DNA from 3 places in the Aquibium microcysteis genome. Region 3 is predicted to be linked to each of the others. Evidence: predicted binding sites of a transcription regulator. Region 3 holds the regulator's gene; each other region holds the start of a gene.

Region 1 (10,362 bases), 860 kb from region 3:
GAAGGCCGTGGTGGAGACCACCGCCATCCAGATGCCGACGACGTAGAGGAAGGGCATCGCGAGGCCGGCGTCGTCGAACCAGGGCAGCGGGAAATGATGGAGGGCAAGCACGGTGGCCGCGACCGTGACGAGGAGGCCGAGGACGGCGGTGAACTGCAGCGGCAGCGCGGTCGCCGAAATGACCACGGGGACGGCCATGAGGATCGCGAAGGGATTGGTCAGCCCGCCGGTGAGATAGAGAAGCCCGGCCATCTGGATCGAATCGACCACCAGGATGGCAAGCGCGGCCGGCGGCTGGAGCCGGTGGGTGGCCGGGAAGCGGAAGGCGAGATAGAGGTTGATCCAGGCCGAGCAGGCGATGAGGGCGAAGCAGAGCCCGATCGGGGTGGCGAACTCGAACCAGTAGTCGACGACGACGATGGCGGCGCTCTGGCCGACGATCGCCAGCCAGCGAAGGCGGATCAACGTGTTCAGCCTGAGCTGGCGGCTTTCCTGATAGTCGAGAATGCGGAGATCTTTCTGCATGGACGAGCCATATCCCCTTTCGGAACGGCTTTGAAGGCGCCGAGCCGCTTCAGGTCCCGCGCGGCTTGGCGCGCGCCGTCGCCTGCGCCTCGAGCGGATTCTCCGGCCAGAAATGGCGCGGATAGCGGCCGCGCATGTCCGAGCGCACGTCGGCCCAGGACCCGCGCCAGAAGCCCGGAAGGTCGCGGGTCGTCTGGATCGGACGGTGCGCGGGCGAGAGGAGTTCCAGCGTCAGCGGCACGGATCCCCCGGCAATCGCGGGATGGGTCGCGAGGCCGAACAGTTCCTGGACGCGGATGGCCAGCACCGGCCGTTCGCCGCCGTAGTCGATCGGCACGTGGCTGCCCGACGGAGCGGAAAAATGCGTCGGCGCCAGGTCGTCGATGCGGCGATGGAGATCATGGGGCACCAGCGAGCGCAGCCCGTCGACGAGCGCCTGCTCGGGCAGGGCCGCCAGCGACGGATCGCCGCGCAGGAAGGGCGCGAGCCAGTCGTCGAGGGTGGCGGCCAGCGCATCGTCCGACACGTCGGGCCAGGGGTCGCCGAGCCCGGTGCGCAGCCAGGCGAGGCGGTGGCGCAGGACCGTAGACGCCTTGCCCCAGGGCAGGATGCCGACACCGTGCCGGCGCAGCGCCTCGAGGATCGCCCGATCGGCAGCCTCGCCCCGCGGGGCGGGCAGCGTCCGCTCCGCCAGCGTGACGGCGCCGATCCTGGTCGTCTCCCGCACCCGCACGGCAGCGCGGTCGGCGTCGTACCGGACCTCGGTCGTCGTCTCGATTCGATGCCCCAGCTTGGCGCGCACCTCCTCCTCCGACACGGCAGCGGCCGAGACGATGCGCGGGTTCTGCGCCTTGCCCTGGAGATCGGCGACGACGAGGAAGGGATGCCGGGCGAGCGGATCGGTCTCCTCGACCATCGCGCCGCGGCCATTGGCGAGCACGAAACGTCCCGGCGCACCGCGCGCCCTGGCGACGCGATCGGGCCAGGCGTCGATGAGGAGCGAGCCCGCGGTTTCGGGTTCTGCGACGATCCGAGCGCGGGAGGACTTCGCCTGCGACGCAGCCGTGGCGGCAAGCCGTCGCGCCAGGCCGCGCGCGGCGTCGGCGCGGGGGCCGCGCTCGTTGCGAAAGCGCGACGACCGGGCTTCGAGATCGGCGCTCGTGCCGCCGAGCCCGCGCTCGGTCATCAGCACGGCGAGTTCGGCGGCGGCGGCCTCGTTTCCGGTCCGGGCGGCGCGGGCGACCATGTGGGCAAAACGTACCGGAAGCGCGAGGCGACGCATCGCCTCTCCGTCAACCGTCAGCCGCCCGTCGGGGCCGATGGCGCCGAGGTCGGCAAGCAGCGCGCGCGCCTCCGACAGGGCCGGTGCCGGCGGTGGGTCGAGGAAGACGAGCGTCGAAGGGTCGGCGACGCCGAAGGCCGCGCAGTCGAGCAGAAGGCCGGAGAGATCGGCCTCCACGATCTCCGGCGGGGAGAAGGCCGGCAGGGCCGCCGTCTGCTCCGCGCGCCAGAGGCGGATCGCGACGCCGGGCTCGGTGCGGCCCGCCCGGCCCGCGCGCTGATCGGCCGAAGCACGCGACACGCGCACCGTCTCCAGCCGCGTCAGACCCGTCGCCGGCTCGTAGCGCGGCTGGCGCGACAGGCCTGAATCGATCACCACCCGCACGCCGTCGATGGTGATCGAGGTTTCGGCGATCGAGGTGGCGAGCACGACCTTGCGATGGCCGGCGGCGGGCGGCCGGATCGCCGCGTCCTGCGCCCTGCCGTCCATTGCCCCATAGAGGGGGATGACGTCGACATTGGCCGGGACCGCCCCTTCCAGCCGCTCGGCAGTCCGCTCGATCTCGCGCTGGCCCGGCAGGAAGGCGAGCACGCTTCCGGGCTCACAGGCGAGCGCCGAGCGTATGGCCCGCGCCATGGCATCCTCGATGGCGGAGTCGGCCGGACGCTCCTCGTGGCGGATCTCGATCGGGAAGCCGCGGCCGGCGCTTTCGATCACGGGAGCGTCGCCAAGCAGGCGCGCCACCCGCGCGCCGTCCAGCGTCGCCGACATGACGAGAAGGCGCAGGTCCGGCCGCAGCGCGCCCTGAACGTCGAGCGCCAGCGCGAGGCCGAAATCGCCGTCGAGCGAACGTTCGTGGAACTCGTCGAAGAGAATCGCCGCGATGCCCGGCAGATCGGGGTCGTCGAGGATCATGCGGGCCAGAACGCCCTCGGTGACGACGAGGATACGCGTGCCGGCCGAGGTCCGGTTCTCCATGCGCATGGCATAGCCGACGGTGGCGCCTACCTCCTCGCCGAGCAGGGATGCCATGCGGCGGGCGGCGGCGCGAGCGGCGAGGCGGCGCGGCTCCAGCAGGAGGATCGTGCCGCCGCCGCGCCACGCCTGATCCATGAGCGCGATCGGGACGAGCGTGGTCTTGCCGGCGCCGGGCGGCGCGACGAGAACGGCCGCGTTGCCGGCCGACAGCGCTTCCAGCAGCGCCGGCAGGACCTCGGTGACGGGAAGCGGCGGCAGGTCGGGCATCGTCATGCGCCGATCCGCACGATCGGTCCGCCAGCCGCGTCGGCGTCGGCTTCGTCATGGGTGACGAGGATGACCGGGAGTCCGCCGTCGCGGGCTTTCGAGAAAACGAGCTGACGCATCTGGAGGCGCAGCTCGGCGTCCAGCTTGGAGAAGGGCTCGTCGAGAAGGAGCACGCGCGGCGCCGACACCAGCACGCGGGCGAGCGCGACGCGGGCCTTCTGGCCGCCTGACAGCGTGTCTGGATCGCGCGCGCCCATGCCGGCGAGATCGACGCCCGCGAGCGCCTCCTCGGCAAGCGCCTCGCGCGCGGCGCGTCCCTTCAGCGACTGCGGGATGGCGAAGAGAAGATTGCCGGCGACGCTCATGTGGGGAAAGAGCAGCGGGTCCTGGAACAGGAGGCCGACATGGCGCTCCTGCGGCGGCAGGGCGGTCAGGTCGACATCGCCTGCGAACACGCGGCCGGAGGCGGTGAAGGCCTTGTCCAGAAAGCCTCCGACATAGGCGAGCAGGGTCGACTTGCCGGAGCCCGATGGCCCCATGACGGTCAGCACCTCGCCCGGCGCGACGGCATGGCTGATGGCGATCAGCGTGCGCGTCCCGAGCGCGATCCGCACGCCGTCCAGTCTCAGCCCCCGATGGTCCATGGCCCGCCCGTCACACCCGCATGGCGCGGAAGCGCCGGAATAACAGCGCCGGGACGAGGGTGGCAACGGCAAAGCCGGCGAGCGGGAGAAGCAACTGCAGGAAGGCGTAGACGCCGATGACGCGCCTGTTCCCGCCCGAGGCGAGCGCGACCGCTTCGGTCGTGATGGTGGTGAGACGTCCGGCACCGATCAGCACGGTGGGCAGATAGAGGCCGACCGAGACCGCAAAGCCGACCGCGCAGGCGGTGAGCACCGGCCGCGCCAGCATCGGCAGGCGGACGCGCCAGAGGGTTTCGAAGCGCGACTTGCCGAGGCCGGCGGCGATGGCATCGTAGCGGCGGTCGAAGGCCCGCCAGGGATCGGACAACGCCAGGAAGACATAGGGCATGACGAAGACGAGATGGACCAAGACCAGCGCCCACAGGCTTGCCTCGAAGCCGCCGAGCAGGAACAGAAGGTGCAGGCCGAACAGGAAGGCCGCCTGCGGAACGATCAGCGGCAGGTAGATGAGGCCAGCCGTGCGCCGCGCGCGCCGGCCGGTCTCGTCCTCGCGCAAGAGGCAGAGCAGGGTCAGCACCAGCGCCACCGCGGTCGAGATCAGACCCGCGGCGAGCGTGGTGGCGAGAGGCCCGCCCACCCGCGGCGCGGTCGCCACCCAGGTCTTGAGCGAGACGCTGCGCGGGACTACGTCGGGGAACTGCCAAAGCCCTGCCACCGACCAGAGCGCCAGCCCCGCGAGGCCGACGAACACGGCGAGGGCGCTCACGAGCATCAGCCCCAGAGCGGTCCAGCGCATCGCTGCATCCCGGCGCAGGCGCCGGCCATGGACGCAGAGGGTCCGAAGCACGACGGCGCCTATCCGTTCGAGGAGAAGCCACGCCAGGATCGCCGTCGCCGTCACGCCGAGCTGGAGCAAGGCTCCTGCCGAGGCGAGGAAGCGCATGGAGAGTTCGGGGTCGTTCATCCAGCCCACCAAACGAACGGCCAGCGTCGGCGGCGTGGAGGGTCCGAGGATGACGGCGACGTCGACCACGGATGAGGCAAAGGCGATGACGGCGAAGACCGGCAGTCGTATCTGCCGGTAGATCAGCGGCCAGAGGCAGTACAGGAAGCCCGCGATGCGCCCGTAGCCCAGCGACGCGGCGAGCTGGCGGGTGCGGGTCAACGGCACCTGCGGCAGAGCGGCCAGTGTGACGAGAAGAAGGAAAGGAATCTCCTTCGCGACCAGACCGGCGATCAGCGAGAGCCCCATGGGGTCGTTGACGACGAGCAGGTCGGGCGGGCGCTGCCAGCCCGTGAGTTCGGGCGAGACGAGGCGGGCGAGCAATCCGCTGGGGGCGAGAAGGAAGGCGAAGCCGAAGGCGGCGGCCGCGTGGGGTACCGAAAGGAGCGGCGAGATCAGGTGCTGGACGCGCGAGAACGCCGACGTGCCGGCCCAGGCGGCGACGAAGAGCATGACGACGCCGAGCGACAATGCGGCCGAAGCGAGCCCGGCCTGCAGGCTGAGCATCGCGGAGCCGCCGATGCCGGGCGTGGCGGCGAGCCTGCTGAGCGGCTCCAGCGAGAGGGCCTCGCCGCCGAGCGCTGGAAGATAGCCGAAGGCCGGAAGAATCGTGCCGGCCAGACCGGCGAGGATCGGGCCCGACAGGAGAAGGACGGCAGCCGGCGGCCCGAGGCGCGGAAGCATCGAACGCGCCCTATCCGGGCCGGGAGCAGCCGTACCGCATCAGTTCGCCACGCCGTAGCGGCGCTTCCACTCTCCTTCCAGACGGTCCATCCAGGTCGGATGCGGCTCGTCGATCGCAGGACCGAGCTCGTCGGGCTTCAGCGTGGCGATGCCGAGATCGAGCGCGTCGAAGCGGGCGCGGTCGTTCGCAGACAGCTTGTCCATGGCGAGCACGGTCGGATCGCCCCACAGTTTCGGATCCTGCTTGCGGGCCTGTGCCTCGGGCGAGATCAGAAAATCCGCCGCGACCAGCGCGCCGGCGGCAGACGTCGCGTTGTAGGGGATCGCGACGAAGTGCGTGTTCGCGAGCGTGCCGCCCGGGAAGGTGAAGGAGCGCACCGTGTCGGGCAGCTCGCCATTGGCGATGGCGCTCGAGGCCTCGGACGGGTTGAAGGCGAAGATGATGTCGAGTTCGTCGTCGGCGAGCAGCTGCTTCATGGCCGGGTAGTTCGCGGGATAGGCGCGGCCCGAACGCCACATCACCGGGTGCAGTTCGTCGAGATAGGCGAAGAGCGGGGCGACCGTCGCATCGAAACGCGCCTCATCGACGGGCGCGAGAAGGACGGATGGGTCCTCGACAAGCTCGGACAGGACCTGCTTCAGAAAGGACGAACCGACGAAATCCGGCGGTTGCGGGTATGAGAAACGGCCGGGATTGGCCCTGGCCCATTCGAGCAGCGAGCGCGCGTCCGTCGGCAGCGCGGCGGCGTCCGTCCGCGCTCCGTCGTAGAAGAAGACGAGCTTGGCCATGCCCCAGGGGCTTTCCAGTCCTTCGACGGGAATGGTGAAGTCGGTGCGGATGGTCGGCTTGTTCTCGACGTCGACATAGGCCCAGTTCGGCAGGTCCTCGGCCCAGCCGGGCGACAGGAGCAGGCCCTGGCGCTTCATCGAAGCAAAGTTCTCGCCGTTGATCCAGATGAGGTCGACGGACCCACCTGCATCCTTGCCCGCCGCCTTCTCGGCCACGACCTTGGCGACGGCATTGGCGGTGTCATCCAGCTTGACGTGGACGAGGGTGATCCCGTGGCGCGCCTTCAGCTCTGCGCCTGCCCATTCGATGTAGGCATTGATGTTCTCGGATCCGCCCCATGCGTTCCAGTAGACGGTCTCGCCGCGCGCGTCGGCCAGCACGGCATCCCAGTCCTTCGGATCGGGACCGGCCGCGGCGCCGAACGCCGTTGCGGCGAGCACCAGCGCGGTCAGGGCGAGTTTTCTCATCCGGCTCTCCATCGGCAGGGCATCTGTCGCGACCGATTGAGCATGGCGCGGCGAAGAGGGTCAACCGAGCGCGCCGACACAATCGTCTCACTTAGGCGTGAGACTTCCGTGACGGGCGGAATCATGCGAGGCATCGCAAGCGCGCAGGCGTGGCATTGGCGCGATCGGGAGGAGGCGGACGGATGGCGAAAGCAGGCGACACGTTCTTCCGGCCGCTCTGGCGGCGGGTCGCGATCGTTCTCGTCTGCGCGGGATGGACGGTCGTCGAATGGGTCCATGGCGATCAGACCTGGACCCTGATCGCGGCGGCGGTGACCGTCTACGGCGCCTGGAGCATGCTCTACGCCTACAAGGCGCCGCCGCGCGACGAGGAACGCGAAAGCTGATGCGGACTACTCGGCGACCGCCAGTTCGACGCGGTCGGCCGCGAAGCGCGTCTCGGAGAACTGGATCGGCCGACCCTCGACGTCGACGTTGACCGCCACGGCGACCAGCACGATGGCACCGGGCGCCAGACGGAGCGCGGCGAGATCGTCGGCATCGGCATGGCGCGCGGAGATGACGGTCGACTGGCGGAAATAGTCCTCCACGCCATGGCGGCGGTAGGCCAGCGTGATCGAGCCGGTCTCCCCGATGGCTTCGCCGATGCCGTCGAAGCGAACGGCGTCGAACCAGCTCGTGGCCCGCGAGACGGGGCGGCCGTCGGCCTCGCTCATGGTATCCACCCGCAGGACCGGCGCGCCCGGATCCAGCCTCAGTGCCGCCGCCACGCGGGCGTCGGCCTCCTCGCGCGCCTGGCTGAGCAGATGGCCGCGACGGTCCTGGGCCTGATCGCGCAGACCCTCCGAAAAGCGCGTGCGCCGGGCAATCGGGTAGGAAAGGCGCCGGCGCCGTTCGACGAAGGTGCCCCGCCCCTGCTCCGCACGCAGCACGCCCTCCTGCACGAGCGCGGCGATGGCACCGCGAACGGTATGGCGGTTGACGCCGAATCGCTCCGCCAGCGCCGTCTCCGGCGGCAGGCGGCTGCCCTCGCCAAAGTCGCCGGCCGCGATGCCGTGACGAAGACGGTCGGCGATCTGGCGCCAGAGGGCGACGCCCGTCTTTCGCTCCATGCCTTTCGATGCCCTGGCAGCCATCCCGCACCTCCTGTCACGTACCCGTCATGGACAACGCCTAAGAAACGTCATATGCTGTACACTTGTCTATATCAATAGACGAATCCACCGGGAAACGGAGGGCCGCCGCGTGGCAAGCGGATCCAGGGATCGCCTGCGCGATCAGGAAGAGAAAGCCAGTCGCAAGGCGGCCATGGCCGCGCTGGCTGCGGCGCCGGAGGGTGACCTGCAGGCGCTCTGGCGCGACGCGGACATGGCCGTCCAGGCCACGCTGCTGCGGGGTCCGGAAACGGGGCTGGTGACGCTGCGCGGCCGCATCGGCGGCGGCGGCGCCCCCTTCAATTTCGGCGAGGCGACGGTGACGCGCGCCACGGTGAAGCTCGCCTCGGGCGAGATCGGCCACGCCTACGCCCTCGGTCGCGACCGCGAGAAGGCCCGCATTTCCGCCACGATCGATGCGCTGTGGCAGCGGGCGGACATGCGCGCGGCCGTCGAGGACAGGATCCTCGCGCCGCTGCGGACTCGCGCGGCCGAGGCCGACGCGCGTCGTCGCGCCGAGACGGCGGCGACGCGGGTCGATTTCTTCACCATGGTACGCGGGGAGGATTGACATGGGCGGCTTCCCGACGAGCGCTCCCATCGAAGGCGGTTTCGCGAATCCCCCGATGGCCGCGCAGTCCGTGTTCCGGGCGCTGATGGATGCGATGGCGCGACCCGGCACCGTTCACCCGGTGGCGCCGCTCGTCCAGCCGCCCGCCCCGCTGACGCCGTCGGCCGCGGCCGTCGCGCTGACGCTCTGCGACCATGACACGCCGCTTTGGCTCGACCCGCGGCTCGAGACCTCGGGCGACGTGCGCGGCTGGCTCGGCTTCCACTGCGGCGCCCCGCTGACGACCATTGCCGCCGATGCGCATTTCGTGCTGGCCTCCAGCCCCGGCGAGCTGATGGCGCTGGAGAACTTCGCCCAGGGATCGCAGGAATACCCCGACCGCTCGACGACGCTGATCCTGCAGGTGGAGACCTTGACCAAGGGACGCGTGCTGCATCTCGAAGGACCGGGGATAGCGACGGGCGCCGCCCTCGCGCCCTTCCCGATGCCGCGGCATTTCGGTGCGCAATGGCTGCAGAACCGGGCCCGCTTTCCGCGCGGCGTCGACCTGATCCTCGCCGCGCCCGACGCGATCGCCTGCCTGCCGCGCACGACGCGCATCTTCGAGACGGAGGCCTGAGCCATGTATGTCGCGGTAAAGGGCGGCGAGGCCGCCATCGACAATGCCCATCGCCTGCTGGCGGACCGCCGCCGCGGCGACCGGGAGGTCCCGGCGCTTCGGCTCGACCAGATCGTCGAGCAACTGGCGCTGGCGGTCGACCGCGTCATGGCGGAAGGGTCGCTCTACGACCGCGAACTGGCCGCGCTCGCCATCCGGCAGGCGCGCGGCGACATGATCGAGGCGATCTTCCTCACCCGCGCCTACCGGACCACGCTGCCGCGCTTCGGCTATTCGCGACCGGTCGAGACGGGCGCCATGCAGGTCGAGCGGCGCGTGTCGGCGACCTACAAGGACCTGCCCGGCGGGCAGTTGCTGGGGCCGACCTTCGACTACACGCACCGGCTGCTCGACCCGGACCTGGCCGGCGACAACCCCGTCGAGGCGCCGCGGCTGCGTCCGGAAGCGCCCGAACCGATGCCGCGCGTGACCGAGATCCTGAAGCAGGAGGGCCTGATCGAGCCGGACGGCGCGGCGGTCGGGCCCGAGCCGGGCGACATCACCCGCCAGCCGGCCGAATATCCGATGGATCGCGACGTGCGCCTGCAGGCGCTGTCGCGCGGGGACGAGGGCTTCCTGCTGGCGCTCGCCTATTCGACGCAGCGCGGCTACGGCCGCACGCATCCCTTCGTCGGCGAAATCCGCATCGGCGAAGTCGAGATCGAACTCGACGTTCCCGAACTGCCGTTTCCGGTACCGCTCGGCCGTATCCGGGTGACCGAATGCCAGATGGTCAACCAGTTCAAGGGCTCGATGAAGGCGCCGCCGCAGTTCACCCGCGGCTACGGCCTGGTCATGGGCCAGTCGGAACGCAAGGCGATGGCGATGTCGCTGTGCGACCGGGCGCTGCGGTCGGCCGAGTTCGGCGAGGATCTCGTCGCGCCGGCGCAGGATCAGGAATTCGTCATTGCCCATTCCGACAACGTGCAGGCGACGGGCTTCGTCGAGCACCTGAAGCTGCCGCACTACGTCGATTTCCAGGCGGAGCTCGACCTCGTGCGCCGCATGCGCGGCGAATTCGAGGAGCGGCGGCTTGCCGGCCCGGAGCACAAGGAGGCCGCGGAATGACCGCCGCCGCACACGACGTTGCCACGTACAACTTCGCCTATCTGGACGAGCAGACGAAGCGCATGATCCGGCGGGCGATCCTGAAGGGCATCGCGATCCCGGGCTATCAGGTCCCGTTCGCCAGCCGCGAGATGCCGATGCCCTATGGCTGGGGGACCGGCGGCGTGCAGGTGACGGCGTCGATCATCGGACCCGACGACGTCCTGAAGGTGATCGACCAGGGCGCCGACGACACGACGAATGCCGTCTCCATCCGCGCCTTCTTCCGCAA
Region 2 (10,362 bases), 2.7 Mb from region 3:
AAACTCTTCGACGGCGTGGTCTTCGGCGACTGAGAGGATGTGAAGAATGCCCGTTTCCGCGAAGCCGGAGCCAGAAATCTCGAGGATTTCGGTGGGTGTTCTTTCGCATCCCCGATCGATTCACACATTCTGAGGAGGCGGAAATGCGCATCGGCTTCATCGGCTTCGGCGAGGCGGGCCGCGCCTTTCGCGACAGTCTGGCGGCGGCCGACCCCGCGCTCGCCTTCGCCGCCTTCGACCGCCTGCTGCCGGGCGAGGGCGTCGACGGCCCCTGCCGCGCGGCCCTGCGCGGACGCGGCGTCGCCGAGGCCGGCCGCGAGACCGGCATGCCCGACGCCGGCTGGATCGTCTCCGCCGTCACCGCCGACCAGAGCCTGGAAGCGGCGACCGACGCCTGCCGGTGGCTTCGGCCGGGCCAGGTCTTCCTCGACGTCAACTCCGTCTCGCCCGACCGCAAGCGCCAGACCGCGGCCCGCGTCTGCGCCACCGGCGCCGTCTATGTCGACATGGCGGTGATGGCACCCGTTCATCCCAAGGGCCACCGCACCCCGACCCTGCTGGCCGGACCGGTCGACGCCGCGCTGCGCGACCGGCTGGCCGCGCTCGGCTTCGCCTTCGAGCTGGTCGGCCCCGAGCCGGGCGCGGCCACCGCCATCAAGATGGTGCGCAGCCTGTTCGTGAAGGGGCTGGAGGCGATCACCGTCGAGGCGCTGCTCGCCGCCGAGGCCTCCGGCTGCCGCGACTACATCCTGAAATCCCTGTCGGGCTCCTATCCCGGGCTCGGCTGGCCGGCCTTCGCCGGCTACGAGTTCGAGCGCACCATGAAGCACGGCGCCCGCCGCGCCGCCGAAATGCGCGAAAGCGCCGCCACCCTCGACGCGCTCGGCCTCCACGGCGCGCTGGCGCAGGCCATCGCCGACGTCCAGGACAGGATGGGCGCACTCGCCGCCCCCCCGCCCGACTTCTCGACCGGCACGCCCGACCTGTCGACGCTGGCCCGGCTGCGGCAGGGCCGAACCTGAACCGCCCGCGCCGTCCTCCCCCACCTTCGTCATCCCGGAACGGCGTCCGAGCGCAGCGCAGGACGACGTATCCGGGATCCATGCCTCGCCGCCCATCCCCGCGATCCGGTCCACGACGAGGCACGTGCCGCCCGGTCGCCGCCGCGGGCGCCACATCCTGCGCCGCCCCCCCTCCGTCGTCGCTGCGCGACGCCACCTCCGCCCCCCTCCGTCGTCGCTGCGCGACGCCACCTCCGCCCCACTGCGTGGGGTGGAGGAAGCCCGCCCCAAGCGCCGCCGCCCATCCTCCAACCCCACGAAGTGGGGGGGAGGTGCCGAGCGAAGCGAGGCGGAGGGGGGGACCCCGCCGGGCCTGGTCGCGACGACGGACGGTCGGCACGACGGATGTGGCCAAGCCGTCCATCATGCTTCTGCGCATCGACGGCCCGAGGATCCGACCCGTCGCGCGCCCCTTCACCTTCGTCATCCCGGAACGGCGTCCAAGCGCAGCGCAGGACGCCGTATCCGGGATCCATGCCTCGCCATCCGTCCCCGCGATCCGGCCCACGACGAGGCACGTGCCGCCCGGTCGCCGCCGCGGGCGCCGCATCCTCCAGCGTCGCCGCCCCCCCTCCGTCGTCGCTTCGCGACGCCACCTCCGCCCCCACTGCGTGGGGTGGAGGACAGGCGCTTCCAGTGAAAACAACGCCTTGCGGAAAATCTGTCCACACCCCTGCCGGTCCACCGCAGACTGGCCGCAGCTGAAGGAGGGCGGACATGGGCGGGGCGGGACTGAACGGGCGGAAGCTGCGGGAGACGATCACGCTCCTGCTGTCGCTCGCCGCGCATGCCGACGCCGCCGCCGGCCGTTGCTTCGCCGTGCGCTGGCTGGTGCTGTTCTTCCTGCGCCGCGGCGAGCGGGCCGCACGGGTCAGCGTCGCGGACGCGCTGCGGATCGACGTCGAAGCGATCGAGGACGAACTGGCGGCCGCCGCCGGGCCGGACGACGCCAGCCCCTTCGATGCCGCGCTGGTCGCCTGGCGCTACCGCTGGTGCGCGGCGATGCTCTCCGCGGTGCTGGCCAGCATGGGCGGCACCGCCTGGGCGCCCGGCCGCGACGCGATCCCCGGACGCCGCGCGTGCCTGGCCGTCGCCTGCCCCGTCCTGCCCGGCCTGCCGCTGCCGCAGGTTCACGACACCTCCTGACGCCGACGCCGCGCCGATCCCATCCCGATGTCCCGCAGGCCGGGCGGCAGCGCCGCTTCCCGGCCCGCCCGTGCTGGCGGAAATGCGGGGACAGTCTGCTTCATTCGACCTGAAACCGACCGCGAAAGCGCGGCGACCGGTGCCGGATTGAGGAAACCGGCCCCGGTTTTCGTCCGCGATCACGCCCCTCGGGACGGCGCGTCGGACGATCGCGAACGAAGGAGACCGTCCCCGGAATTCCGCACCCTGCGAGCGGGTCGCTGCGGGGATGTTTCGCTGCGGCGATTCCGCCCCGGGTCGAATGAAGCGGACGCTCCCCGGCGACCGCAACGCCGCTTTCCGTCTTCCGGACCGTCGGCGAACATGCGAGACCTTGGGGCAGACACGCGCAGCCGAACAGGAGGCCGACGATCATGACCGATTTCTTCGTCTCGACCGGGTGGCTCGCCGAGCATCTCGACGATCCCGGCCTGTCGGTGGTCGACGGTTCCTGGTACCTTCCCGCGCAGGGTCGTGACGCCAGGGCGGAGTACGAGGCCGGCCACATCCCGCGCGCCGTCTTCTTCGATCAGGACGTGGTGGTCGCGCCCGGATCGACGCTGCCGCACACGCTGCCCCCGCCGGAGGTCTTCGCCACCTTCGCCGGTTCGATGGGCATCGGCCGCGACGACACCATCGTCGTCTATGACGGGCCGGGCCTGTTCTCGGCGCCGCGGGTCTGGTGGATGTTCCGGATCATGGGAGCAAAGGACGTGCGCATCCTCGAAGGCGGCATCGACCGCTGGAAGCGGGAAGGGCGCTTCGTGACGGACAAGCCGACGAAGGTCGCCCCTTGCCTGTTCGAGGTCGCGTTCGACCCCGGCCGCGTCGCCTCGCTCGACGAGATGCGCAGGGTGGTGGAGACGGGGACGGCCCAGGTCGCCGACGCCCGCCCGGCCGGCCGCTTCGAAGGCGTCGATCCGGAGCCGCGCGCGGGCGTGCGCGGCGGCCACATGCCGGGCGCCCGGAACGTGCCGGCGCTGTCGCTCGGCCGCGACGGCCGTCTGCTGCCGCCCGACGAACTGCGTGCAGCCTTCGAGACCGCCGGCATCGACCTGACGAAGCCGGTCGTCACCTCCTGCGGCTCGGGGGTCACGGCCGCCGTGCTGGTGCTGGCGCTGGAGACGCTCGGCCATGCCGACACCCGCCTCTACGACGGATCCTGGACCGAATGGGGCGGACGGCCCGACACGCCGGTCGCCACGGGAAAGGCCTGACCGCCATGACGGCCCGCATGCTTACCGCCCGCATCACCCATCTCGAAATGGCCGCGCGGCCGGCGCACCGGGTGCCGGCGCCGCTCGGCGCGCAGCTCGCCGTCATGCGCGCGCCGAAGATGCCGCTGCATTTCTACCGCTACCTCTACGAGCGGGTGGGCCGGCCGCATCACTGGGAACTGCGCCGCCGGATGGACGACGATGCGCTGGCGGCGGTCATCCACGCCACGACGACGCTGATCGACGTGCTCTACGTCGACGGCGCGCCGGCGGGCTTCGTGGAGATCGACCTGTCGCGCGCGCCGGAGCAGGCGGAGGTGGAGTATTTCGGCCTGATGGCCGAGTTCCAGGGCAGGGGCCTGTCGAAGTTCTTCCTGTCCTGCGCGCTGCATGCCGCCTGGCAGCACGATCCGAAGACGCTGATCATCCAGACCAATTCGCTCGACAGCCCGCGCGCGCTGCAGCTCTACCAGACGATGGGATTCGTACCGGTCGGCACCTCGCAGGCGGAGGTCGAGGCCTGGGACTGAGTACCCGCACGCCTCGTCTCGGGCACGAAAAGGCCCGCCGGCGGTGCAGACCGGCGGGCCGGCACGCTTCGCGCGGGAGGGTGCGCGAAGGTGTCGTAGGATCAGGCGGCCTTCAGCGCCGCCTGCGGCTCGGCCATCTCGTAGCCCAGCGCCTCGGCCACGGCGCGGTTGGTGATCCGCCCCTTGTGGACATTGAGGCCGTTGCGCAGATGGTGGTCGTCGACCAGCGCCTTCAGACCCTTGTCGGCGAGCTGAAGCCCGTAGAACAGCGTCGCGTTGTTCAGCGCATGCGCCGAGGTGACGGGCACCGCACCCGGCATGTTGGCCACGCAATAGTGGATGATGCCGTCGACCCCGTAGGTCGGCTCGGCATGGGTGGTGGCGTGCGAGGTCTCGAAGCAGCCGCCCTGGTCGATGGCGACGTCGACGAGCACCGCGCCCTTCTTCATGCCCGACAGCATCTCGCGGGACACGAGCTTCGGCGCGGCAGCACCGGGGATCAGCACGGCGCCGACCACGATGTCGGCCGAAAAGCACTCCTCCTCCAGCGCCTCGACGGTCGAGTAGCGGGTGTGGATGCGGCCGTTGAAGATGTCGTCGAGCTGGCGCAGCCGCGGGATCGAGCGGTCGATGATGGTGACGTCGGCGCCGAGCCCGACCGCCATCTTGGCCGCATGCAGGCCGACGACGCCGCCGCCGATCACGGCGACCTTGCCCGGCAGAACGCCCGGCACGCCGCCGAGCAGCACGCCGCGGCCGCCATTCGCCTTCTGCAGCGCGGTCGCGCCGGCCTGGATCGACAGGCGGCCGGCCACTTCCGACATCGGCGCCAGCAGCGGCAGGCCGCCGCGCTCGTCGGTGACGGTTTCGTAGGCCACCGCGGTGACGCCCGAGGCGATCAGGCCCTTGGTCTGCTCCGGATCCGGCGCCAGATGCAGGTAGGTATAGAGGATCTGGCCCTCGCGCAGCTGCACCCATTCGCCCGGCTGCGGCTCCTTCACCTTGACGATCATGTCGGAACGCTCGAACACCTCGGCGGCGGTCCTGGCGATCGAGGCGCCGGCCGCGCGGTAGGCGTTGTCGTCGGCGCCGATGCCGGCGCCCGCGCCGGTCTCCACCAGCACCTCGTGGCCATGGGCGACGTATTCGCGGACCGCGCCCGGCGTCAGGCCGACGCGGTATTCGTGGTTCTTGATTTCCTTGGGGCAGCCGACGCGCATGTGAGCCTCCTCGTTGAGCTGGGGTGCCTGTTCCCTGATCGTCGGATTCAACCACATCCGGCGTCGAATGTGTTTGCGAAGTCGGTTGCGGGGAGGCGGCTGCGCGGCTATTGCTTGCGCCGGTCAGGGTCATCGTCGAAGGAATCGCCGCGCATGGGGCTGGACAGGATCGATTTCGCCATCCTCGACACGCTCCAGAAGGACGGTCGAATCTCCAACGCGTCGCTGGCCGAGAAGGTCGGCCTGTCGCAGTCGGCCTGCTCGCGCCGGCTCGACCATCTGGAGAAGAGCGGCGTCATCGAGGGCTATCATGCGCGGCTGTCCAACGGCGCGCTCGGCCACAAGATGACGGCGATCGTCCACATCTCGCTGTCTGGCCAGTTCGAGAAGTCGCTGGCCGAATTCGAGGCCGCCATCCGGCGCTGCCCCAACGTCCTGTCGTGCCACCTGATGTCGGGCGAATACGACTACGTGCTGCGCATCGCCGCCCGCGACCTCGAGGATTACGAGCGCATCCACAAGGAATGGCTGACGGCAATGCCGCACGTCATCAAGATCAACTCGTCCTTCGCCCTGCGCGAGGTGATCGACCGCACCTGGATGGGGATCAGGCCGGAAATGGCCTGACGGCCGGCGCGGCGCTCAATCCTCGAAAGGATCCGGCAGCCGCCGCGCCGGATCGCGCCGCACCAGCACCTCGCGATGCGGGTAGGGGATCTTGATGCCGTTCGCCTTGAAGGCGTCCCACAGCGCCAGGAACACCTTGCCGCGCACGTTGGTCAGCCCCTGCTGCGGATCGTGGATCCAGAAGCGCAGCACGAAATCCAGCGACGAGTCGCCGAAGCCGGTAAGCCAGCAGACCGGGCGCCGGTCGACGTCGACGCGGCCGACCCCCATCGCCGCCTCGATCGCCAGCGCGCTGACCTCGTGCGGGTCGCAGTCGTACGAGACGCCGAACGCGACGTCGAGGCGCACGAGTTCGTCGCTGAACGACCAGTTGATCACCCGCTGGGTGACGAAATCCTCGTTCGGGATCAGGTATTCGCGCCCGTCGCGGGTGACGACGGAAACGAAGCGCGCCCGCAGCTCACGGATCCAGCCGAAGGTCTCGCCCACCGAGATCGTGTCGCCCGGCTTGATCGACTTGTCGGTCAGCATGATGATGCCCGAGACGAAGTTGGAGACCACCTTCTGCAGGCCGAAGCCGAGGCCGACGCCGACCGCGCCGGAGAAGACCGTGAAGGCGGTGAGATCGACGCCCACCGACGTCAGCGCGATGGCGCCGCCGGTCAGGACGAGACCGAATTTCAGGACCTTGCCGACCAGGACGCGGATCGACGGAGTGAGGTCCTTCGACTGCTGCACGCGCTCGTCGAGATAGCTGCCGATGGCGCCGGCGACCCACAGGGCGAGCGTCAGCAGGACGGCCGCCTTGAGCAGCGTCAGCGCCGACAGCCGCGACTGGCCGACCGGGAGCGCCAGGCTGTCGAGCAGAAACGCGGCGCGGGCATCGAAGCCCAGGATGACCAGCGCCGCGTAGATCCACACCGCCCAGCCGACCAGACGCGCGGCGAGGCGGTTGCGGATCACCCGCGAGGCGATCGACACGACGACCCAGGCGAGCGCCAGCCACAGGAGGAGCGAAAGCAGCCAGCTGCGGCTCGGCCATGTCGTGGCCCGCAGCACGGTGACGAGCAGGAACATCAGCACGACGAAGACGATCCAGTCGACCCTTCGCAGGGTGGCGACGAGGACCCGAAGCAGACCCGGATGGCCACGGATCGCGCGCGCCCGGCGCTCCAGCGCGCTTTCGATCCGTCTGCCTGCAAGCTTGGCCACGGCAAGCAGGATTGCCGCCGCCACGACCTGGAAGAGAAACCACGGATCGGTCGCATGGACGAGCCAGCCCTCGATCCAGCCGGTGACGACGTCGGCGATCGCCCGCAGCTGCATCTCCATCGCGCGCCCTCCTCATCCAGGTCGGAACCGACCGACGGCTTTCTTCACAGGCCGGAGCCAGGGCGCCGCAGCGTCAGCGACGCCCGCTGCGCCCTGTCATCAATCCGTCTCCTGAATCTGCTGGACTCCCTGACAGACCGGCGCGACACTCGCTCGCTTTCAGCCGGCTAACGTCAAGCGAGACCCTTCAGGAGGCACCATGTCCATTCTCGTCAACCGCCTATCGCGGCGTTCGTTCCTGTCGGGCGCCGCGGCGTTCGGCGGCCTCGTCGTCCTGCACCCCTTCGCGGCGCGCGCGCAGGCCAACCAGGCGCATCTGCGCATCATGGAAACGACGGACATCCACGTCCACGTCCACCCTTACGACTACTATGCCGACAAGCCGAACGACACGATGGGCCTCGCCCGCACCGCCTCGCTCATCGACGCGATCCGCGCCGAGGCCGGCAATTCCATGCTGGTCGACAATGGCGACTTCCTGCAGGGCAACCCCATGGGCGACTACATCGCCTACGAGCGCGGCATGAAGGCCGGCGACAAGCATCCGGTCGTGCAGGCGATGAACGTGCTCGGCTACGACGTCGGCACGCTGGGCAATCATGAATTCAACTACGGCCTCGACTTCATGGTCAACGTGCTCGCAGGCGCGTCCTTCCCCTTCGTCTGCGCCAACCTGACCAAGGGCCAGCTCGCGACCGACCCCAAGGACGACGATCTGTTCGCCAAGCCCTACGTGATCCTGGAAAAGATGGTGAAGGACGGCGCCGGCAAGGAGAGCCCGGTCAAGGTCGGCTTCATCGGCTTCGTGCCGCCGCAGATCATGGTCTGGGACGTGCGCCACCTGGAAGGCAAGGTGCAGACCCGCGACATCGTCGAGGCGGCGAAGGCCTGGGTTCCGGTGATGAAGGAAGAGGGTGCCGACATCGTCGTGGCGCTGTCGCATTCCGGCATCGACGCCAACCCCGCCAGCGAGCGCATGGAGAACGCCTCCTATCACCTCGCCACGGTCGAGGGCATCGACGCCATCATGACCGGCCACCAGCATCTCGTCTTCCCGGGCCCGAAGACCTGGGACGGGCTCGAAGGCGTCGATCCGGTGAAGGGCACGATCCATGGCAAGCCCACCGTGATGGGCGGCTTCTGGGGCTCGCACATGGGCCTGGTCGACCTGCTGATCGAAAAGGACGGGTCGGGCTGGAAGATCGTCGACTTCACCGTCGAGGCGCGGCCCATCTACAACCGCACGGAGGATCGCAAGATCGTCCCGACGGTCGAGAGCAAGCCCGAGGTGCTGGCCGCCACCAAGGCCGAGCACGAGGCGACGCTCGCCTATGTCCGCACGCCGGTGGGCGAGACCGCGGCGCCGCTCTATTCCTACTTCGCGCTGGTCGCCGACGATCCGTCGGTGCAGGTCGTGAGCCAGGCGCAGACCTGGTACATCAAGGACATGCTGAAGAACTCCGAGCACAAGGACCTGCCGGTGCTCTCGGCAGCAGCGCCCTTCAAGGCCGGCGGACGCGGCGGTCCGGAGTACTATACCGACGTGCCGGCGGGGGCGGTGGCCATCAAGAACGTCGCCGACCTCTACCTCTATCCGAACACCGTCCGGGCGCTGGTGATCACCGGCGCGCAGGTCAAGGAATGGCTGGAGATGTCGGCCGGCATGTTCAACCAGGTCGAACCGGGCAAGGCCGACCAGCCGCTGATCAACCCCGACTTCCCGTCCTACAATTTCGACGTCATCGACGGGGTGACCTACCGGATCGACCTGTCTCAGCCCGCCAAGTACGATCCGAAGGGCGCGGTGCTGAACGCGTCGGCGAACCGCATCGTCGACCTGTCCTTCGACGGCAAGCCGATCGACCCGGCGGCGAAGTTCGTGGTCGCGTCGAACAATTACCGCGCTGGCGGCGGCGGCAACTTCCCGGAGATCAACGCCTCCAAGGTCGTCTTCGAGGCGCCGGACACCAACCGCGACGTGATCGTCCGCTACATCGTCGAGCAGGGCACCATCAACCCGTCTGCCGACGGCAACTGGGCCTTCGCGCCGGTCGAGGGAGCGACGGTGCTCTTCGACACCGGTCCGAAGGCGAGGGATCTGATCGCCGACGTCAAGGGGGTGAAGATCGAGGCGGCCGGCGAGGGCGCCGACGGCTTCGCGCGGTTCCGCATCACGCTCTGACGCGTTGCCCCGAAACGGGAACGGCTTCCCCTGAAACAGAAACGGCGCCCTCAGGGCGCCGTTCGTCGTTTCGTCGGGACTGCCGATCAGCTGTAGGGCGACCAGCACTGCTGGCGCGGGCCGCGATAGGGCTGGAACGTGTTGTCCCACGCGCGGTAGGAGCGGTAGCGATTCTCGCACCAGTTGATGTGCGCGCGAGTCAGGCTGACGCGGGGGGCGTAGCGGCGCGGTTCCACGTAGCGGTAGGCCGGCACGCCGAGATAGATGCCGACGTTCGGGCCGCTGTGGCGGTACTTGTGGCGGTACTTGTGACGCTTGTGGCCGTGACGGTAGTCGCCGTCGCGATAGTCGTGGTGGCGATAGCGAAAGTCTCCGTGACCCTGGTAACCCGGGCCACCGAAGATGTTCTCGTTCTGGTAGCGGGGGATGCCGGCGCCGTCCTGTGCGGAAGCGCCCGCCGTGCCCGCAAGCATGGCCGCGCCCACCACGGCGCAGAGCCACCCGATCATTCTGGGCGTCTTTGACATCTGCTTTCTCCTCGTTCGTCTGGTCCGGTCGACCAGATCCGTATCGGTGAAGGGATAACGGCCGGAACCTGAACCCGACATGAACGCGGCGCACCGAAGGTGGTTCCGGGCCGGAATTCCGAAGCACCGGAGGCGGAGCTTGTCATTCCTGGCGGGCGCGGGCAATGGTCTGTCATGTCGCTTCGCATCGCCACCTTCAACATCGAGAACCTGATGGCCAGGTTCGATTTCTCCGGCTACCGCAACGAACTCTGGCGGGACCGGGCCGTGGCCCTGTTCGAGGTGAAGAACGAGGCCGAGTACCGCGAACTGGAACGTGCCCGTGCCATCGCCCACACCGACGACGCCCGACAATTGTCGGCGCTGGCGATCGCCCGCGCAAAGGCCGACATCCTGTGCCTGCAGGAGGTCGACACCATCGAGGCGCTGAAGGCCTTCGAATACGGCTACCTGTTCAAGATGGTGGGGCAGGGCTACCGCC
Region 3 (10,362 bases):
GACATCTGCGCCACCACGGGCCTGTCGGCCTCCACCGTCTCGGCCATCACGGCCGACCTGATCGGCGAGACGATCCTGCGTGAGGTGCGCGACGCCGAGGCGACCGGCGCGCGGCGGGGCCGGCCGCAGGTTGCGCTCGGCCTCAACCCGGAGGCCGCGACGGTGATCGCGATCGTGCTTTCTATGAATTCGCTTTCGGCGGCGCTGATCAACTATGCCGGCGACGTGGTGGCGACGGTGCAGCGCCGGCTGCCCACGCTGACGCTGCCCCGCGACGAGCTGGTGCATGCGGCCGTCGCGGTCACCGGCGACCTGATCGCACGCTCGGCCAAGTCGGGGATGCGCGTGCGCCGCATCGTCTTCGGCGTGCAGGGCATCACCGATTCGGAATCGCGCATGCTCCTGTGGTCGCCGATCACCCAGCACACGGACGTCGGCTTCGCCGACGCGGTGGAGGATGCCTTCGGCATACCGACCACGATCGAGAACGACTGCAACATGATCGCGCTGGCGCTGCGCGAGCGCCGGCCGGACGCGCTGCGCGACAATTTCATCGCCGTCATGCTGTCGCACGGCATCGGCATGGGCCTCGTGCTGAAGGGTCAGCTCTTCATGGGCACGACCTCGTCCGGCGCCGAGTTCGGTCACATGAACCACGTTCCGGAGGGCGCGCTCTGCCGTTGCGGCCGGCGCGGCTGCGTGGAGGCCTATGCCGGCAATTATGCGATCTGGCGCAGCGCCAAGGGCCTTCCGGAAGAAGACGCGCCGGCGATCGACATCGGCGACGCGGAGATGCAGGCGCTGGCCGACGTCGCGCGCGACCATGACGGACCGGAGCGCGAGGCCTATCGCCGCGCCGGCGAGGCGCTGGGCTACGGGCTGGGCTCGCTGTTCTCGCTGATCGATCCCGCGCCGGTGATCTTCATCGGCCAGGGCGCGCGGGCCTACGACCTGATCGAGGCGCCGATGCGCGAGGCGATGGCGAAGACCGCGGGCGGCCAGCACCACCGGTTGCCGCGCTTCGAGACCGAGCCCGACGAGCGGCCGCTGATCCGCGAGGGCTGCGCCAGCCTGGCGTTGTCCGTCGTGGACCGCGAGATCTTCGCGGCCGGCGCGGCCGGTCCACAGGACCTCCAGCGCGAGATCGCCTGAGCGGCCCCGAAAGGCGTCAGCCCGGCGTCCAGGTGACGGCCGGGCGGCCGCGCTCGACGATGTAGAAGCCGTCGGCGTCGAGCCGCTGCCAGGCGCCGGCCTCGCCGTCCGGCCAGAGCACGCGCAGCTCGGCCGACGTCGCTTCGCCCAGCCCGAAATGCCGCCACCCGGCCTGTCCCGACGCGTGGCCGCCCCCGACCGTCACCTCGCGCCGCTGCACGCGGTCGCCGGTACGCACCTCGATCCAGGCGCCGATGGCGTCGCGGTTGGGACCATCCTGGCGCAGGTCCAGCTGCAACCAGCGTCCGGGCATCGGCTCCGCATTGCGCCAGAGCTGCGCCGACCTCCAGCGGTTGACCACCAGCATGTCGAGCCGGCCGTCGAGGTTGAAGTCGGCGAGCGCGCCGCCGCGGCCGATCGCCGTGCTGGCGACGCCGGACGTGTCGCCTGCTTCGAGGAAGGTCCCGTCCGGCTTCTGCAGCAGGAGGTTGTTGGGGTCCTCGGCCGCGAAGTCGGGCATCTCGGCGACGTTGCCCTTGACGACGAAGAGATCGGCGCGACCGTCATTGTTGACGTCGTCGAACTGCGCATGCCAGGCCGTCGACGGCTTGACCATGTCGCCGACATAGGGCCGGTGGGCCGTGACGCCGCGCGCGAAGGCGATGTCCTTGAAAACCGGCCGCAACCCGCCGGCCGCGCCGGGATCGGCCAGTGCCTGCAGCTTGTTGTCGGCCATGCTCGTGAGGAAGTATTCCGGGTAGCCGTCGAGATCGACGTCGTAGCCGGCAATGCCCATGCCCCAGATCTTCAGCGGCTTCCAGCCTTCCGCGGGTCCGTAGAGCAGCGGAGCTTTGCCCGGCGTCAGGTGCCAGAGCTGCTCCTGGCCGCCCTTGTAATATTCGCGGTCGTTCGAGACGCGCAGGTCGGGCCGTCCCGACCGGCTCCAGTCGGTGAACAGGATCGACAGTGCGCAGTAGCTGGGCGCGAGCGGCTGCGGCGCGGCGAAGCGGCGCGCGCCGGCCGCGGCGGGACGGTGCAGCCAGTTGTCGGTGCAGGAGCCCCAGGGAAAGGCCTCCTCGTTGCGGTCGATGTAGTTGCCGACGGCGAGCGTCGGCCAGTCCATGCCGCGTTCCCAGGTGGCAGCGAAGGCGGTCGACCATGCATCGCCGCCGTCGAAGCCCCAGGCCTCGTTGGCGCGCTCGAAGCGACAGCCACCAAGCCCGCGCATGACGAGGTTCTCGCCGACACGCAGCAGAACGACGTCCTGGATGCCGTCGCCGTCGACGTCGAGCGGCCAGGCGCCCGAGACGCCCTCGACGTCGAGGCCGCTTTGCAGACGCTCGAAGCGCAGCGGACCGCCGACGGCGCTGGCGTTGCGAAAGAGCGCCGCCGTCCCTGCCCCGCCCGCGACGAACACGTCGGCGGCGCGGTCGCCGTCGCAGTCGAACACGGCGGTGCCGCCGCCGACCATGAACTCCCAGTCGCCCGCATAGACCGTGTCGATGCCGGCGGTCGCGGTCGCCTCGACGAAACGGGGGACGGCGACGGCCTCATCCGCTGCGGCGGGCGCCGCAGCGAGCAGCAATGCCGCCACCAGCAGCGGCGGGATCGGTCGGGTGGCGCGCAAGGTCACCTCCGGGTCTGCAGGGCGGTCACATGGGCGCCGATACAGCGCCCCTGCTCCAGCCCGCGCTCGATGGCCGCGCGGAAATGGATGCCGCCATAGAGCCGCGACAGCGCCGCCTCCTCCGCGGCCGCCCGGAAGCTCGCATAGGAGCGGGCCGGCAGCCCGTCATCGACATGGGTGGCGTCCTCGAACGCCCTGTCCTCGCCGAAAAGCGCGGCCAGCACCGTTGCGGCGGCGCCCGACTGGGTGCTGTGACCGCTCGGGTATTCCGGGAAGGGCGGCGTGTTGAGGATCGGCTCCCATGCCGGATCGATGACGCGTCGGATGTAGGTGATCGGACGGATCAGGTCGTACTCGAACTTGGCGTGCCAGCAGCCGATGAAGGCGTCGGCCATGCTGACGCCGAGCAGCGCCAGCGTCTCGGCCGTGCGCCCGGCATCCGCGCCGTCATCCTCGAGCACCCGCAGCGCGATCGAAATCCAGTGGCCGGGCGGGGTGGGCGAGAGCATCGGATCGTCGGACCAGAAGCGCGCGATGGCGCGCTGTTCAGGCGTCAGGTCCAGCACCGTTCGGTGCACCTCCGCCGCCTCGCGGTAGAACGCGCTGCCGGGCTCCTCCGAATAGGCCGGCGGCGCGGGGATGCCGCAGGCGCTGCCGTCCGGCATGGCGAAGGTGCGGTTGGATCCCCAGAGAGGCAGGAGCGGCGCCTGCTGCTGCGCGACGAGGCTTGTGGGCACCCAGGCATCCGGCGCATTGCGCGGCTGATAGGTCGCCGGGAAGCCCATGTTCTCGACGACCGCGCCGCCGTCGCTGCGCGACCAGGCGAGGATGTGGGCGGCGACCGCCCGCCCGTACGCATCGCTGCGCGCGACCGTCTCGGCGGGAAGGCCGGCGGCCGCCTTCGCCTGCAGCTTCTTTCCGAAGGCCGCGATCGCGCGCTGGCCGGTCGGGCCGGTGTTGGCGAAGAGGTCGCCGACGACCGCGGCCATCGCCGCCTGCACGACGACCGCATCGTCTAAGGCCGCGCCGCTTTCCCGAGCCGGCAGTGGCGTAAGCCCGTTGAGCTGGCCCGCCAGCGTGTGGAGCCGCTCGTCGCCCGATGCCAGCGCCTCGAAGGCGGTGACGCCGAGATAGGCGAAGGCACGGCTGGCCACCGGCGGCGAATAGGTCGGCGTGTGGCGGACGAGTTCGAGGGTGAGGCGATACCAGTCGCGGATCGGATCGACGGCCGAGCGGTCGTCTGCGCGGGCAGCCGGGCCGAAATTGGGAAGAAGGAGCACGAGAAGCGTAACCGCTATCGGCGCCAGGACCTTGTACAAAGACCGCATCGACATCTCCTCCCCACCGGCCACGAATGACCGCTTGGCGAAGTAAGCATGGCCTGGTCGCGGAGAACAAGGGCAATGGGCGGCTGCGCCGCGGTCGAACGATCAGTCCCAGGAGAGCTGGTTCTTCGGGAGCCGCCCGCTGGGATCGAAGACGTCGACCCGATGGGGATGGGCGCGGCCCCATTTCCAGAGGACCAGATCTGCATCGCGACCATCGGCTCCGATGGCGAAACTGGGAACGAGAATGCCAGACACGCCTTCGAACGAAAGACGGTCATAGATCGCCCATGAGGGTGGACGGCGACCACGTGTGGTCAATTCCATCCAGCCGCAAGCCATGTCGTCGATCGACACGGCGTTGGAACGCCGCTTCGTCGGTGCGAAGATCGACGATCCCGTCGCAATCAACGTCATAGGAACAAAGCACCAGAGGATCGATCCGGCGCGCGAGCCCATGGCTGACTTCTTTTATCGCGGTAACGATTTCGAGGGACAGATAGAGGGCAGGCACGCCTTGCGGATTGAACCGTCCACCCCGGATCGCGGCCCCATCGCCGGAAATCGGCTTGAACGACCAGCGAGGATCATGGGCGCGGAAGCAGACCCCGCGAAATCTCACGCAAAGCCGCCGAGCGCGACGTGATCGAGGTATTCGCGCACCGCGGTGGCGCGCCCTTCCTTGACGAGAGACTCAGCCGTTCGTCCACCGAATGCGGGAATCGGCTGTGCCCTGTACCAGGACATGGCCTGTTTGGGTCCGCCGGACCATTCTTCCACGCGTCCTAGGATTTCGAGCATCTCACGAAGCCGGGACTGCGTCTTTCGCGAGCGACTGCGGGCTGACTTGAAGATGGATTCCGACGCAATCCCAGCGGTTTCCGCCAACTGCGACTTGGACATCCCGAAACTGTCTGTAATCCGATCGACCAGGATAAGGCCGGTCCCATCAGAGACATGGGCTATCAGAGCCGCATCGTGCGGCAAGACTGAAATGACATTCATTGCCTGCTCTCCTGCCTGCGTACGAGACAGAAGATAGGGCAATACCGACTGGACCCCAAGCGAACCTCCCGCGTCACGCCTCGCGGATGGCGTAGCCGGAGCCGCGGATGGTGCGGATGACGTCGGGCATGCGGCCGTTGTTCACGGCCTTGCGCAGGCGGCCGACATGGACGTCGACGGTGCGCTCGTCGATGTAGATCGTCTCGCCCCAGACGTTGTCGAGCAGTTGCCCGCGCGAGAAGACGCGGCCGGGATGCTGCATCAGGAACTCGAGCAGGCGGAACTCGGTCGGGCCGAGCTTGATCTCGGCCTTGCGCCGGTAGACCCGGTGCGCCTCGCGGTCGAGCACGATGTCGCCGACCTTGAGCACGGAGGACAGCACCTCGGGCTTGGCCCGGCGCAGCAGCGCGCGGACGCGGGCGACGAACTCGGGCGTCGAGAAGGGCTTGACCAGATAGTCGTCCGCGCCGGTCGAGAGGCCGCGGACCCGGTCGCTCTCCTCGCCGCGCGCCGTCAGCATGATGATCGGCAGGCGCTCGGTTTCCGGCCGCACGCGCAGGCGCCGACACAGCTCGATGCCGGAGATGCCGGGCACCATCCAGTCGAGCACCAAAAGGTCGGGCACGCTCTCCTGCAGCCGGATCTCGGCCTCGTCGCCGCGCGTGATGATCTCGACCTGGTAGCCCTCGGCTTCGAGATTGTATTTCAGGAGGACGCAGAGCGGCTCCTCGTCCTCAACGACCATCACCTTGGCGGCGATCATCTATCGTTCGTCCTTCAGGCCGTGGCGTCGGAGACGGCCGTCTCGTCGACGCGCGGGCGGGCCATCGGCAGCTGCCGGCCCGTCATGACATAATAGGCGTTCTCGGCGATGTTGGTCACGTGGTCGCCGATGCGCTCGAGGTTCTTGGCGCAGAACAGGAGATGCGTGCAGGCGGTGATGTTGCGCGGATCCTCCATCATGTAGGTGAGGAGTTCGCGGAAGATCGCCGTGTACTGGATGTCGATCTTCTCGTCATCGGCGCGCAGTGCCGGCAGTGCCTCGGCGCGGCGCTCGGCATAGAGCGCGACCACGCCGCCGACCTGGTCGTGCACCAGCGCGGCCATCGCATCGATGGAGTGCGACAGCGGCTTGGGCGTCGCCGACTGGCCGACCGCGCCGACCCGTTTGGCGATGTTCTTGGCGAGATCGCCGACGCGCTCGAGGTCGGACGCCATGCGGATGGCCGAGACGACGGCGCGCAGATCCTGCGCCATCGGCTGGCGCCGGGCGATCAGCGTGATCGCCTGCTCGTCGATCTCGCGCTGCTTGGCGTCCATGATCGCATCGTCGGATATGACGCGCTGCGCCAGGGCATTGTCCGACGACAGCAGCGCGCGGGTGGCGTCGGCGACCATCGTGGCCGACAGCGCCCCCATCTCGCGGATCAGCCGGTCGATGGATTCCAGTTCCTGGTCGAAGGAGGCAACGGTGTGCTCACCCATGATCTGTCCTCGTCTGTCTGGACCGGCGTCAGCCGAAGCGGCCGGTGATGTAGTCCTGGGTGCGCTTGTCGTCGGGGTTGGTGAACATCTTGTCGGTCGGCCCCTCCTCGACGAGATAGCCGATGTGGAACATCGCCGTGCGCTGCGACACGCGGGCCGCCTGCTGCATGGAATGGGTGACGATGACGATCGTGTAGTTCTGGCGCAGCTCGTCGATCAGTTCCTCGACCTTGGCGGTGGCGATCGGATCGAGCGCCGAGCAGGGTTCGTCCATCAGGATGACTTCGGGCGACACCGCGATGGCGCGGGCGATGCACAGGCGCTGCTGTTGTCCGCCGGACAGGCCGGTGCCGGATTCCGAGAGGCGGTCCTTCACCTCTTCCCAGATCGCAGCCTTGCGCAGGCTCTTCTCGACCACCTCGTCCAACTCGGTCTTCGACTTCGTCAGGCCGTGGATGCGCGGACCGTAGGCGACGTTATCGTATATCGATTTCGGGAAGGGGTTCGGCTTCTGGAACACCATGCCGACGCGGGCGCGAAGCTCCACCACGTCGATCGAGGGATCGTAGACGTCCTCCTGGTCGAGCGTGATCTTGCCGCCGACGCGGCAGCCGTCGATCGTGTCGTTCATGCGGTTGAGGCAGCGCAGGAAGGTGGACTTGCCGCAGCCAGACGGGCCGATCAGCGCCGTCACCTGCTTCTCGGGGATCTGCAGATCGACACCGAACAGCGCCTGCTTCTCGCCGTAGTGCACCGTGACCTTGTCGCCGCGCATCTTGATGGTGGGCTCGTTCTTCATGGGCGACAGCTTCTGCTCGATGGAGGCTTCGTTCAGCATGTTCATGTCTTTCTACTCCATTACCAGCGGCGCTCGAAGCGGCGACGGAGAAGGATGGCGCCGATGTTCATGACCGCCAGGAACATCAGCAGGATGATGATGGCGCCCGACGTGCGTTCCACGAAGGCGCGCTCGGCCTCGTTGGCCCACATGTAGATCTGAACCGGCAGCGCCGTGGCCGGATCGAGCGGCGTGGACGGATAGTTCGCCACGAAGGCGACCATGCCGATCAGAAGCAGCGGCGCGGTCTCGCCCAGCGCCTGCGCCAGCCCGATGATCGTGCCCGTAAGCACTCCCGGTGCTGCGAGCGGCAGCACGTGGTGGAACACCATCTGGGCCTTCGAGGCACCGATGCCGAGCGCGGCAGCGCGGATGGACGGAGGAACGGCGCGCAGGGCCGCCCGGGTGGCGATGATGATGGTGGGCAGCGTCATCAGGGTCAGCACCAGCCCGCCGACCAGCGAGGCCGAGCGCGGCAGGTCCATGAAGTTTATGAAGACGGCCAGGCCGAGCAGGCCGAACACGATGGACGGCACGGCAGCGAGATTGTTGATGTTGACCTCGATGAGATCCGTCAGCCGGTTCTTCGGCGCGAACTCTTCGAGATAGATCGAAGCGGCGACACCGATCGGCAGCGCAAGCACGAGGACGATCAGCATCATGAACAGTGAGCCGATCATGGCAACGCCCATGCCCGCGGTCTCGGGACGGCTGGAGGCACCGAAGGTGAAGAGACCGGTGTTGAAGCGCTGCTCGAGCGTGCCCGCCTGCTGCATCTGGCGGATCCACTCGACCTGAAGGTCGGATACCTTGCGGCGCGCCTCGTCGACGGTCAGGTCGACCTGACCCTTGACGACGGAGTCCACGTCGCCGGTGGCGAGCACCCAGACGGTCCGCGTCGCGCCGATCACGGACGGGTCGGCGACCACGATGTCGCGCAGCTGGCTGCGCACGCCGTTCGAGACGAGTTGCCCGGCGGCGCGCGCGGCGGTCCGGTCCTGCGGATCGACGCCCAGCTGGCGCACGATCGCATCCTGCGCGAGCTTGGGATAATTCGCCGTCAGCAGCGTGTTCGGCTCGGTCTGGCGTTCGCCTTTCGGGTCGATGACGCTCTCGTCGAACTGCACCTCGAGCTGGATCGAGGTCTGCCAGAAGGCGGTATAGCCCTTCGAGAAGACGGACCACATCAGTGCGACCAGGAAGAACAGACCGATGGCGATGGCGACGATGCCATACCAGCGGAAACGCTGTTCGGCGCGGTAGCGCTGCTTGATGCCGATGTCGCGGCGCGGTCGGGCGGCGGCCGTCGTGTCGAGCGTTGCGTCGGTCATTCGTACTGTTCCCGGTACTTGCGCACGATGTAGAGGGCGAAGACGTTCATGCCGAGCGTCAGCACGAAGAGCGTCATGCCGAGGGCGAAGGCGACGAGCGTCTGCGGCGACGTGAACTCCAGGTCGCCGGTCAGCTGGTTGACGATCTTCACGGTGATGGTGGTCATGGCCTCGAAGGGATTGGCCGACAGGTTCGCGGCGACGCCGGCGGCCAGCACCACGATCATGGTCTCGCCGATCGCCCGCGAGGCGGTCAGGAGCAGCGCGCCGACGATGCCCGGCAGGGCCGCCGGCAGGACGACGCGCTTGATGGTCTCCGACCGGGTGGCGCCGAGGCCGAGAGAGCCATCGCGCATGGCCCTCGGTACGGCCGTGATGATGTCGTCCGACAGCGATGAAACGAACGGGATGAGCATGATGCCCATGACGATGCCGGCGGTCAGAACGCTCTGCGCCTGGATGAAGGTGAAGCCGGCGATCGCCGTCGACAGGTCGCGCAGGAACGGCCCGACCGTGACGAGGGCGAAGAAGCCGTAGACGATCGTCGGGATGCCCGCCAGCACTTCGAGCAGCGGCTTGACCACGGAACGGACGCGCGGCGAGGCGTATTCGGCCATGTAGACTGCGGAGAGGAGCCCGATCGGCACCGCAAACAGCATCGCCACGAGCGCGATGTAAAGGGTACCGGCCAGGAGCGGGATCAGGCCATACTGGCCCTCGGCACCGCCGGAGCCGGCAGCGGCGAAGCGGGGATCCCAGACCGTGCCGAAGAAGAAGTTGGTGAGCGAGACCGACTGGAAGAAGCGGATCGTTTCGAAGAGCATCGAGAACACGATGCCGACGGTCGTCAGGATGGCGATGGTCGAGGCCGCCATCAGCGCGACCAGGACGACGCGCTCGACGTGGTTGCGGGCCCGCCCCCTCGGCTGGACGCGCGAGACCGCGAAGGCGGCGCCGGCGGCCGAGAGGAGGATCGCGACGATCGAGCCGATCCAGGACGAGGCGGCGCGCAGGCCGTTCATCTCGATCGCCATGGCGATCATGTAGTCCTGCGTCTCGCTGGCGAGCGCCACGCCGCGCTCGGCCAGCAGCGGGCGCAGTTCGGCGAATGTGGCGGGAATGGCCATCCCCTCGACCTGGAGGCGGGCGATGCCGTCGGCAAGGCTGCCGACCATGCCGAAGGCGAGACCGCGGCTGGCGATCGCGCTCTGGTCCGTCTGGGGCGGCAGCATCGCCTCGATGGCGTTCTCGATGTAGAACGAGCTGGCGAGCAGCCAGACGCCGAGGAACAACAGGGGCGGCAGTACGGCGAGGCAGAAGGCCCACCAGCCGTGATAGTGATTGCGGGAATGCGGCTTGATCGTCGCTGTGGCGGCATGCCCGGCGGCACGGCGCGTGGCAGCCACGTAACCGATCGCGCCGATGGCGACGACCAGCAGAAAGACGAGCGATGGTGTCACCGATATCCCCTCATCGGATCGCCGCTGCGACAGCGGCAGGAACGATGCCGCGGGCGGATCTCCGCCCGCGGCCTGTCATCCTGGCCCGAAGGCCGGATTACATGGTCTTGCCGGCCGAAAAGGCCTCGCGCTGGGCATC

The links. Region 3 encodes PhoB, which activates phosphate uptake and scavenging genes when phosphate is short. Its sites were predicted from a motif close to TGTCATNNANCTGTCAT; they were not measured.
Region 1: phnF (phosphonate metabolism transcriptional regulator PhnF) is a predicted target of PhoB. The motif match lies at 7,788-7,804, and genes of this name have one in related genera.
Region 2: IAI54_RS04815 (bifunctional 2',3'-cyclic-nucleotide 2'-phosphodiesterase/3'-nucleotidase) is a predicted target of PhoB. The motif match lies at 7,267-7,283, and genes of this name have one in related genera.

The regions. Positions count from the first base shown of each region.
Region 1 covers NZ_CP061080.1:4,590,485-4,600,846, reverse strand. Annotated here, with positions in the region: gene IAI54_RS21575 (ActS/PrrB/RegB family redox-sensitive histidine kinase) at 1-525, opposite strand, end outside; gene hrpB (ATP-dependent helicase HrpB) at 575-3,058, opposite strand; gene IAI54_RS21565 (ATP-binding cassette domain-containing protein) at 3,055-3,696, opposite strand; gene IAI54_RS21560 (ABC transporter permease) at 3,707-5,383, opposite strand; gene IAI54_RS21555 (ABC transporter substrate-binding protein) at 5,423-6,652, opposite strand; gene IAI54_RS21550 (DUF3329 domain-containing protein) at 6,823-7,026, shown strand; gene phnF (phosphonate metabolism transcriptional regulator PhnF) at 7,033-7,776, opposite strand; gene phnG (phosphonate C-P lyase system protein PhnG) at 7,910-8,365, shown strand; gene phnH (phosphonate C-P lyase system protein PhnH) at 8,367-8,984, shown strand; gene IAI54_RS21530 (carbon-phosphorus lyase complex subunit) at 8,988-10,091, shown strand; gene IAI54_RS21525 (alpha-D-ribose 1-methylphosphonate 5-phosphate C-P-lyase PhnJ) at 10,088-10,362, shown strand, end outside.
Region 2 covers NZ_CP061080.1:1,065,990-1,076,351, forward strand. Annotated here, with positions in the region: gene IAI54_RS04775 (4-oxalomesaconate tautomerase) at 1-33, shown strand, start outside; gene IAI54_RS04780 (NAD(P)-dependent oxidoreductase) at 144-1,022, shown strand; gene IAI54_RS04785 (hypothetical protein) at 1,779-2,207, shown strand; gene sseA (3-mercaptopyruvate sulfurtransferase) at 2,621-3,463, shown strand; gene IAI54_RS04795 (GNAT family N-acetyltransferase) at 3,469-3,993, shown strand; gene ald (alanine dehydrogenase) at 4,095-5,213, opposite strand; gene IAI54_RS04805 (Lrp/AsnC family transcriptional regulator) at 5,367-5,840, shown strand; gene IAI54_RS04810 (mechanosensitive ion channel family protein) at 5,856-7,172, opposite strand; gene IAI54_RS04815 (bifunctional 2',3'-cyclic-nucleotide 2'-phosphodiesterase/3'-nucleotidase) at 7,372-9,354, shown strand; gene IAI54_RS29200 (BA14K family protein) at 9,441-9,881, opposite strand; gene IAI54_RS04825 (endonuclease/exonuclease/phosphatase family protein) at 10,056-10,362, shown strand, end outside.
Region 3 covers NZ_CP061080.1:3,733,108-3,743,469, forward strand. Annotated here, with positions in the region: gene IAI54_RS17365 (ROK family protein) at 1-1,152, shown strand, start outside; gene IAI54_RS17370 (CRTAC1 family protein) at 1,169-2,779, opposite strand; gene IAI54_RS17375 (vanadium-dependent haloperoxidase) at 2,782-4,107, opposite strand; partial or broken gene IAI54_RS17380 (RES family NAD+ phosphorylase) at 4,210-4,726, opposite strand; gene IAI54_RS17385 (MbcA/ParS/Xre antitoxin family protein) at 4,723-5,109, opposite strand; gene phoB (phosphate regulon transcriptional regulator PhoB) at 5,183-5,872, opposite strand; gene phoU (phosphate signaling complex protein PhoU) at 5,887-6,594, opposite strand; gene pstB (phosphate ABC transporter ATP-binding protein PstB) at 6,623-7,438, opposite strand; gene pstA (phosphate ABC transporter permease PstA) at 7,453-8,763, opposite strand; gene pstC (phosphate ABC transporter permease subunit PstC) at 8,760-10,223, opposite strand; gene IAI54_RS17415 (PstS family phosphate ABC transporter substrate-binding protein) at 10,321-10,362, opposite strand, start outside.